3 regions of the Bradyrhizobium sp. PMVTL-01 genome follow, and region 3 is predicted to be linked to each of the others. Evidence: riboswitches for the same ligand, from Rfam matches in the RefSeq annotation. Region 3 holds a riboswitch; each other region holds the start of a gene.
The links. Region 3 has a riboswitch for cobalamin ahead of ACRQ5Q_RS28190 (TonB-dependent receptor domain-containing protein). Riboswitches for the same ligand answer to the same signal wherever they lie in the genome.

Region 1 (3,274 bases), 4.2 Mb from region 3:
CGTCGGTGTGTGAGCCGAAGATGCGGAGCCGGAGCATCCCCTTCGTTTCGGCTATCGTTTCGGCGCATTTAGCACCACAACCGGTTCCATAATCGGCGCCGATGGGCCACCTTTTGCAGTGTTTCTGCATGATCGGCTGAGGGTTAATAAACCGGGTGGCGCTCACCCCCATCCGGGAGTCCTTGGTGGTTGCACCAGTTTATCCAGTTGCGCCGGGGTCTCAACGAAATCCCTTTGGGCGATAGGGGCGGCGCGCGCGGGATTTCGGAGGCAAGTGGTGGACCCAGTAGCCATGAGACTCTCTGGTACTTTTCGTGGTCTGTTTCAAGAGCCGCTTGCATCTGGGGGGGCGTCCACAGCTGGGTTTACGGCCTAGTTCTACTTGGTGGGAAACAGGTTCTCCACGATACGAAAGTCAGAAAGTTGTTAGACACGCAATGCGCGAGACATCGCAACCACGCCGCCCGCAGCGCGCTTGCCATCGCAGAACGCGGCCCAATCAGCCATTATCGTGCGCTGCTTCTGCCGCGCCGATATAGGTCTTGATGTACATGGTGCAATCGGGGTTCTTCGCGTGCCCGACGGTGGCGTTGCAGGCAAGTCCAACTAGGACGCGGACTCCCTTGTGATGTAGGCCCCCGTGCTGATGCACGCGAACAATGGAGGTGTCTATCATCTGAACAGCGGCGTCATGGGCAGCGGCAAGCGCGTCGATGATGCGGCCCCAAACGCCAGCCCGCCGCCAACGAACAAAGCGGTTGTAGCAGGTGGTGTACGGACCGGACCAAAGATGTCGGGCAGATCACGCCAAGGTGCTCCAGAGCGCAAGACCCAGAAGATGCCATTGAGGACACGACGGTCGTTCACCCGAGGAACGCCACGGGGCTCGTTCGGTAGCATCGGCTTGATGCCAACCCATTCATAATCGGCGAATTCGTAGCGCATGATTCGAGCCCCCAGTTTGGAAGCTTGAATCACAGCGATCTGGTCGGGCGCAACGCTTCGAGGAAGGAGCTGGTTGGACGCTTACGGGCTAAAAGCGGACATCAGCCCGCCGACAATCCCTGCTGAAACCGCCGAAAATGACCCGCAGCCAACCAATGTGAATTTATCCGTGCCTCAATGGCTTTTTGACGGGCGGCGTGTCCCAACTGGCACACCTCTAATCTTCGAGCTGACGGAGACTAGCGCCGCTTGACTCGCCTTTGAACTTCATTAAGTCTGAGAGCGGTAGTGCCCGAAGGGCTAATCAAGGGAATGCGGTGCGTCTGTTGCAACGGACAATGCCGCAGCTGCCCCCGCAACTGTAAGCGGCGAGCCGACGATCATTTAATGCCACTGGGATTGTCTTGATCCTGGGAAGGTGATCCGAAGCAGCGACCCGCGAGCCAGGAGACCTGCTACCAGCAATGGTCATGCGCGAACGCGTCGGGCGGGGTGCTCCGAAGCGTTACAAGAGGCGTTCGGGGTCTGCCGTATCAGGGGCGAAGGGCAGATCGTCGTGCCAGTGCGCGTGACGGGTGTATTGTTTCGCCGTCGAGCACAACCGTGTCGATTTCTAACTTTACTGGGCGCCCGGCGCCGTCGCGCATCTGCGCGCAATCTCTCCGCTTGATCTCGTCGAGGCAACGCTGGCGATGCTCCGCGCTGATCCCCGGGGTGGTCGTCGCGCTTTTGGCCAATGCATCTGCGTCAACGCAAAGCCCACAACAGCTTGAGCCGGTGACCGTCCGGCCGCCCAAGCCGCATGGCACTGCGAGCCGGCCCGGCCAGGAACCGGCAAATGTGCCGAAGCGGACCAGGCGCGCCGCACAGGCCGCACGGCCCAAGCCTGCGACGCGATCTATCGCAAATTCCGAGCCCGCGCCGACACCTCTCAATAGCAATGTCGTTGCAACAAGCTCCAACCTGCTCGGCCTTTCCGTCTTTCAGACGCCGGCAACAGTCGAAGTTGTCAGTCAGCAAACCATGCGCGAGCAGGGCTACCGCACCACTCCCGAGACGGTAGCAGGCGCCGTCGGCGTGCTGGCGGTCGATGTGGCAGGGGCACCTTCCGGCTTTTCCACACGCGGCTTTTCCTTTGGCGAAGTGACCGTACTCTACAACGGCCTATGGATTGGCCCGCAAAGCATCACGTCGCGCGTCCTGGATACTGCCAATCTAGAGCAAGTCGAATTTGTTAAGGGACCCTTGTCGCTAATGTCAGGCCTTGCCACGATCGGCGGCTCCGTCAACTATGTGAGCAGACAGCCCACGAGCGGTCCTATCAAGAACGAACTTGACACCTCAATAGATACACTTGGCACCTATCGGACGCATTTCGGGTCTGGCGGCAGCACGTCAGTTGACGGGCTCGACTACCGGTTCGATGTCAGCTCTTCGAAGATCAACAGCTTCATCGAAGGCGACTATCAACAGCTCAACAATATCTCGGGCCAGCTCAACTACCGGGTGACCGATTCCTTCAAAGTATTCGGTGCCATCGAGTACAATCAAGATTACGGCCACGCCTATTGGGGCACACCGCTAACAACGACAACATTCTCTGGACCTTTTTCCACGCACGGTGTCGTCGCGGGATCGGCAATCAGCACCTTTGATGGTTCAGTTATTTCGCCTGTGACAGTGGACTCGCGAACACTAAGGACGAACTACAATGTCGCCGACAATTCCATCGGTTCACATGGTCTCTGGCTGCGTGGCGGCTTCGAATGGGCGCTGAACGAGGACATTACGATCAAGAATCAAGCCTATGAATTTGGAGCCAAGCGTCACTGGTTTGACAGTGAAACTTACGCGTTCAACACTGGAACCTCGATGATCGATCGAGACCGCTTTTTTGTTAATCACAAGCAGCAGGTAATCGGCGATAACACCGACCTGATCTGGAGTTCGTCCTTTTTCGGCATGCAGAATCGCTTCGCCACGCAATTGGCAGTAAGCCGAAACGAGATTCAGTTCGCCCAGGAGCAGAATCCTGACGAGTTTCCGTTCGACTCCGTGACCGTGGTAAATCCCGCCCCTGGGCTTTATAGCCTGCCACCGCAGCCAGGCATCCGCAACAGCCGCCTAGACGATGCAGCGATCACGGTCGAAGACCAGCTCAAAATTACGCCGATGCTGGCTCTAATCGGTGGCATACGCGTCGAGGACATGACGTTGACTCGGGATGGTATCAACTTCGACGGTACGATTCCAGCAGGGCAGCCCTTCACCAAGAACTGGCAACCAGTATCTTATCGAGCCGCCGTGACCTTCGAGCCAATCAAGGGTC
Region 2 (3,274 bases), 3.3 Mb from region 3:
ACCGAGAAAGCAAGCCAGCTTTTGACCTCGGACGTAAGCCCGGTCTCTAGTTCAACATCGACAGGCACGTGAAGCAGCGAGCAGGATGGAGCGAGCTGTACACGGCGCCTGCCGAGCTTCGCAATCGCTGGATCCAGCCGCTGACGGAGCGACGACAAGTTCGAGCGCCATATGTTCCGGCCGTCGATCACACCGAGCGACATGATGAGATCTCTTCGGCCCGCTGCAATGATTTGATCCAATAGCTCTGGCGCTCGAACAAGATCGAGGTGCAGGCCGGAAACTCGCAGATTCAAGGCAGTATTTAGATTGTCGCCTAACGCGCCGAAATAGCTAGCAACCATGATCTTGATGGCCGGTCCCTCCTTTGCGAACCGGTTATAGGCATGTAGCAAAGATTTTCGCGCCGCCTCATCGAGATCAAGGGCCAGGCAGGGCTCGTCAATCTGAACCCAACTAGCCCCTCGTTCGGCCAATTCATGCAGAACGTCGATATAGACCGGTATAAGATCATCCAAAAGGGCGAGGGGCTGGAACGCGCTATCGGCACTCTTGCCGAGCTTCAAGAATGTGACCGGCCCGATCAGGACCGGGCGGGTCTGGAAGCCAAGAGCCTTTGCTTCCTCGTACTCTTCAATGGGTTTGCGAGAGCACAGTCTGAACGCTTGTCCCCTGTAGAACTCGGGAATCATGTAGTGGTAGTTGGTGTCGAACCACTTGGTCATTCCCTGCGCGGGTGCGCCAGATCCCCGCGGGCTCTGACCGCAACTCGCATCCTGGTCGTCGCATTGTGATCCGCGAGCCATGGCGAAGTACTTCTTGAGCGAAACGGATTCTCCTTTCGAGGCGTAGATCTCCGGGATGGCGCCAACCATGGCACTTGTATCGAGTACCTGATCATACAGCGAGAAGTCGTTCGACGGAATGATCGTGACGCCGAGAGATTTCTGACGAGCCCAGTTCGCTGCGCGCAGGCCGGATGCGTCCTCGTGCAACTGCTGTTCGCTGATCTTTCCGGCCCAGTAGCTTTCGAGAGCGAATTTGAGCTCACGCCTTGGACCGATGCGCGGCGTTCCGAGCGTAGCGATTGGAAGAGAGCGAAGAGACATAGTGTCAACCCCTGTTGGGGACAGAGGCCGTGGCGGACGCAGGCAGGGGAGTCGCACGTGCGACGGCTGCTTGGCGCACCACCGAGACACCCCGCCCGTGGACCCAATATTTTGTCGGGGCAGGTCTCCTGGCTTGCTGGTCATCGCTGCTGTCCGGCCTTCCCGAAGCCTTGGAGGCTTCAGTGACATCGTTGGACAGCGGCTCGCCGCTTACAGTTGCGGGGGCAGCGCCGGCATTCGCACCGGCTTCCCTCTTAGCTCCGGATCAAATGGGCACCGGAGAACCTCGACGGCTTGGATTATCGGCAGGAGAACTCTTCCGTCAACCTCTCAGATTGTGTGCCAAGCCGATCTCGGACACCTGTTGGGCGAATGAGCGCGCAGGTGTATGATTCACCACTATCTAAAGACATTCTCTAATCAAAGATTCCGAAATCAGACATGTCTTTGTCAGATGCCTCAATGAGCATTAGAGGTGCCTTGAAGCGGTGCCGCACGCCAGATCGATGAAAGGGACAGAAGCAGCCTGCCGGCCGGGAGTACCGCTGTTTCGAGCGGAATACTGGCGATGCGGCTTCCGCTTTCCAGAAGCTCGCCCAGCACCCGTTGGCCAGCAGTTTTCTCGGACTAAAGGATCTACATCGAATAGGCCAGGGCACGTGGCGCAATCTAGCAACATTCGCGGGGCGAGGTTGATTTGGCGTGCCAGCCGGACTTCGAAGGCGGAACTCGGCTTTGTGTCGCTGGCAATCCTGTAGCTCGAACGCCGACGATAGCGATAGCGAACCGCTCGGTTTAAATGGCGGCAAACGCACTGCCGATTGTCATCAGGCACTTGGCATCGAGGCGTTCACCTCTTGCGCTAACTATCCAGCGCAGCACAGGGAAACGACAGCTGCGGCGGATACACTGAATGAAAACATCGAAACGGGCGCAGGTCGGAAAGTCGACAAGTGGGACACTAAATCCGTGAAAATTTGCGCCTATTGCCTGGCACGAAGAATGCAAGCCCTCGGCATGCCCAGTCTCCTCCTGCTGGGCATGTCCAGCTCAGCCAATTGACGCTGTCGCTCGCGAGGGAAGTCAGCGGCGCGTGACGTAGAGGGGAGCGCCTGCTGGCGCGGGAGTAGCGGGGTGCCCCCTCACATCTCGGGACATTTCTTACGCTCGCTCATAGCAGGTTCAAGGTCACCCGCTTTGAAAGATGTCTGGATGAGACCTGATAGGCTGAGCTTTATGAAGAGAATGTCTGGAAGACCAGCGCCATGGCTTTGCCTGGCCGGATTTCTAATCTGCCTCGCCTGGCCGGCTGCCATGAGCAACAGTATTCGCGCCAACGACAGCCCCCTTGTCGAACGACTCAAGTCAACTTGGCGATCGCAAGATGGTGAGACGATAGAACAAATCATCTCCAATGTTTCGATGGTGGCCCAGTTCGTCCCTCAAATGTGGGGCGTTGTTGAACTTGGCCAAAACGACTTTGTTTTCGTTTCGTGGACCAGGCATCGGGACAACAAATCAGACGAACAGTCCGTTATCGCCTGGAAAGTCGCGCCCGACGGTACGATGGAACTCGCCTCAACGTATGCGAAGCCGATCGAGTTGGGCTGGCGCGCCCTGGCGCTCTCGTTGATCGCCACTGAAGTCGCACATGCCGAACCGGGCGCTAATCTTAACTTTCTGCATGATCCGACCAACTTCAACTTTGTGACTACGCCGCAAGGCCGGCTTGGCGATCTTCTGCGGCACGGCCGCTGCACTATCGTCGATCCTGTTGGAGTGGACTACCTACCGAAGCGGAACGACAAGCCGACCGAGAAGGGTGATATATGGCGCGTTCTGCTCGTGGTGAACTGTAGTATCCAAGGACCACGTTATTTTACGTACAATGGGGTCATCTCATTCGAGAAGACTGAAGGACATGATTGGGAGCCACAATCCTCCTTTGCCAAGCGCATCGCGAAATTTCCTCCTGGCTCCTGGTTTCAACGCATCGAGCCAAAGGAAGAGGAAGACTTAGAAGAGCGAAGGCCTTAGTAAACCGTCGTGCAGCGCGACATCGCGCCGCAGCCCGTCCATGGCCGGGCGCGTCGGACCCAACTGCAAGACATACCCGCTCTGTTGTTTAGGGCTCCGCAACTGTCCGGCTGCCCTTTCTCTGAGAC
Region 3 (3,274 bases):
CTGGAAGTCGTTGACGCCGGCACGCTGACGGAGGGGGCGATCCCTGGCATCGTCACCGACAAGCCGCGCAGTGGCACCCGTGATTTCAGTGTCGAGGCTGCGCTCACGCCAGCAGAGCTGGTCTTCGCCTTCGAAGCCGGCCAGCGCGCGGTCGCGCGTGCCGAGGCCAGCCAGCCTGATCTCCTGCTCTTCGGCGAGATGGGCATCGGCAACACCACGACATCAGCGGCGATCGCCGCGAGCCTGCTCGGCGTCAGCGCCGAGGAGATCGCGGGCAGCGGCACCGGCGTCGATGCGGCGGGCCGTGCGCACAAGGCGCGCGTGATCGATGCCGCGATTGCGCGTCATGGCGTTGCGGGCGCCTCGGCCGAAAAGATCCTGTGTGCTGTCGGCGGACTCGAGATCGCGGCGATCGCGGGCGCCATCATTGCGGCCGCGCAGCGCCGCATCCCTGTGCTGATCGACGGCTTCATCGTATCGGTCGCGGCGCTGGCGGCCGTGCGGCTCAACCCGTCGTGTCAGCCATTCCTGCTGCCTTCGCATCAATCGGCGGAGCAGGGACATCGGCTGGTGCTGCGCGCGCTGAACGTGCAGCCGCTGATCAGCCTCGATCTCAGGCTCGGCGAGGGATCGGGCGCCGCCATCGCGCTGCCGCTGGTGAGGTCGGCCTGCGCGCTCCACAATGGCATGGCGACCTTTGCGGAGGCCAATGTGCCTGACAGGCCTAGCTGACCCGCTGATTGACCGAGACCACCCGCCAGCCGCTCGCGAGCCGGTCGATCCGGGTCAGCGACAGCGGGTCGATGACGAAGCGTAACGCCGCCTCCGGTAGGAGATCGAGCGCGGTGCACAGCGCGGCGCGGATCGTGCCGGAATGCACGACGAGCGTTGCTGATCCGGCTCCGATCCGCGACAGGCCCAGCCGGACACGCGCGACCTGATCCTCAAAGCTCTCGCCGCCCGGTGGTCTCAGGTGCGCCGGATCGCTCCAGAATTGTACGTAGGCATCGCCGCCGCCCGCTGCGAGCTCGTCATGTCGCCGGCCGGTCCAGTCACCGAAATCCTGCTCGCCGAATTCGTCCACCAGAATAGGTTCGAGCCCCAGCGCCCGCGCCGTCTCGATCGTGCGCCGCGCAGGGCTCGCATAGCTCGCAGCATCCTGCGGCAGGCGCAACCGCAGCGCCTCCAGCTGCGCGCGGTCGGCCAGGTCCGCCGGTGCATTGGCGGCATGGATCGTCCCTTTAACGCCGTCGACGGGCGCATGTCGGATCAGCCAGAGGAAGGTTGCGCCTTCCATGCAAATCTCCGCGGAAGTTGGTGGCTGTGGCACTATCGCCGCAGCTTGCACATTGACTCCGTCCTGATCGTAATCCTAGATGCTCGCGACGGTTTCCCCGCAAGGGGATGAAAAGGGAATGCGGTGCGGGGACGTTGTCCCCAATGCCGTGGCTGCCCCCGCAACTGTGAGTGGATAATCCTTCGTCAGAAGCCACTGGGTCCTCGGTCCCGGGAAGGCGACGAAGCGGTCGTGACCCGCGAGCCAGGAGACCTGCCGTCAGCCGTGGTCACACGCGAAGATGTCGGTCGGGGAGTACAGACATTCGGCTTCATCAGAGGGCTGACAGGCCCGGGGTGAGACCTCGTTCGCTGTGACGTGCCACTGACGTCATACCGAGGTCTGACCCGTGTCTTCCATTCGTATCGTACGACGGCGCAGCGTCCTGCTCGCCTCCGCCGCGCTCACATCCGTTGCCGTTCTCGATGTGCCTGCTGCGCTCGCGCAACAGGCAAGCGAACCGCTGCCGCCCGTCGAGGTGTCGCCCGCCCAATCCCGCAAGCCGGCCAAGCCGGCTGCCCGGGAGCCTCAGAGCACGCGCCGCGCGGCGCCGCGCAGACCTGCCGCATCCGCAGCACCAAAGCCCGTTGTGCCGGCTGGGGGGGCGCAGACGCCGCTCAACACCAATGCGGTCGCCGAAAGCGCCTCACGCCTTGGGCTGACCGTGCGCGAAATACCCGCGACCGTCGAGGTCATCTCGGCCGAGACCATGCGCGAGCAAGGCTATCGCACCGTGTCCGAGGTGGCGCAGGGCGCGGTCGGCGTGACCTCCGGCGATGCGCCGGCGGAGCCGGCGGGCTTCTCGATGCGCGGCTTCACCAACAGCCAGATCAATACGCTTTACAACGGCATCAAGATCGGCCCGCAGAACATGACCTCGCGGATCATGGACACGGCCAATCTGGAGGCCGTGGAATTCCTGAAAGGCCCGGCTTCGCTGATCTCGGGCGAGGGCGCCGCCGGCGGCGCGATCAACCTCGTCACCAAGCAGCCGCACACCGGAGCCGTCCGCAACGAGGCGGACTTCTCGTACGACTCCCTGAACTCGTTCCGCGCCCATTACGGCTCCGGCGGCAGCACCAACGTTCAAGGCCTCGATTACCGCTTCGACATCAGCCGGTCCTCGCTCAACGGTTTTGTCGACGACACCTATACCAGGACGTTCGATGTCTCCGGCCAGCTCAACTACCGCGTCTCCGACAGTCTGAAGGTTTGGGGCGCGATCGAATATCGCGAGGACCGCGGAAAGGCCTATTGGGGCGCGCCGCTGGTGCCGGTCGCCTTCAGCGGCCCACATGCGACGGCGGGGATAGTCTCGGGCAATTACGTCTCGAACTACAATAAAGCCAATCTCGGTGCGGTCACCATCGACGACCGCACCTTCAACACCAATTACAACGTCCTCGACAACCGCAACGTGGCGCAGGAAGTCTGGTTGCGCGGCGGTTTTGAACTGAAGCTCGCGCCGGACCTGACCTTGAAGAGCCAGGCCTATGGTTATGGCGCGGAGCGCAGCTGGTTCAACAACGAGGTCGAGGCATTCAACTCCGGTACGAACCTGGTCGATCGCGAACGCTTCTATGTCGCGCACAGCCAGCGGCTGGTCGGCAACATCACCGACCTGATCTGGGATACTGACATCGCCGGCTTCGACAACCGGCTGGTCACGACGCTGTCGTCGAGCTACCTCGATTTCGTTCGGCCGGGTGCCGCGAATTTCCCGGGCGACTCCGTGTCGCTGGTCAATCCAGACCGAGGCTTCTACGGCACGCTCACGACCAAGCAGCAGACCGCGCGCATCGACAACGAGGCGCTGTCGTTCGAGGACCGGCTGAAGCTGACGCGGACTTTCGCGCTGGTCGGCGGCCTGCGCGTCGAGCATATCGGCCTCGACCGCAACTCGACCGACGTCAACGGGCTGGTGAACGCGGGCTTCCC

Region 1: another riboswitch for cobalamin. It lies ahead of ACRQ5Q_RS07305 (TonB-dependent receptor domain-containing protein); the one in region 3 lies ahead of ACRQ5Q_RS28190 (TonB-dependent receptor domain-containing protein).
Region 2: another riboswitch for cobalamin. It lies ahead of metE (5-methyltetrahydropteroyltriglutamate--homocysteine S-methyltransferase); the one in region 3 lies ahead of ACRQ5Q_RS28190 (TonB-dependent receptor domain-containing protein).

The regions. Positions count from the first base shown of each region.
Region 1 covers NZ_CP193982.1:1,553,680-1,556,953, forward strand. The annotation lists partial or broken gene ACRQ5Q_RS07300 (IS5 family transposase) at 614-945, opposite strand; cobalamin riboswitch at 1,215-1,419, shown strand; gene ACRQ5Q_RS07305 (TonB-dependent receptor domain-containing protein) at 1,549-3,274, shown strand, end outside.
Region 2 covers NZ_CP193982.1:2,511,701-2,514,974, reverse strand. The annotation lists gene metE (5-methyltetrahydropteroyltriglutamate--homocysteine S-methyltransferase) at 1-1,109, opposite strand, end outside; cobalamin riboswitch at 1,211-1,413, opposite strand; gene ACRQ5Q_RS11300 (nodulate formation efficiency C protein) at 2,424-3,146, shown strand.
Region 3 covers NZ_CP193982.1:5,794,580-5,797,853, reverse strand. The annotation lists gene cobT (nicotinate-nucleotide--dimethylbenzimidazole phosphoribosyltransferase) at 1-732, shown strand, start outside; gene ACRQ5Q_RS28195 (histidine phosphatase family protein) at 725-1,297, opposite strand; cobalamin riboswitch at 1,370-1,571, shown strand; gene ACRQ5Q_RS28190 (TonB-dependent receptor domain-containing protein) at 1,686-3,274, shown strand, end outside.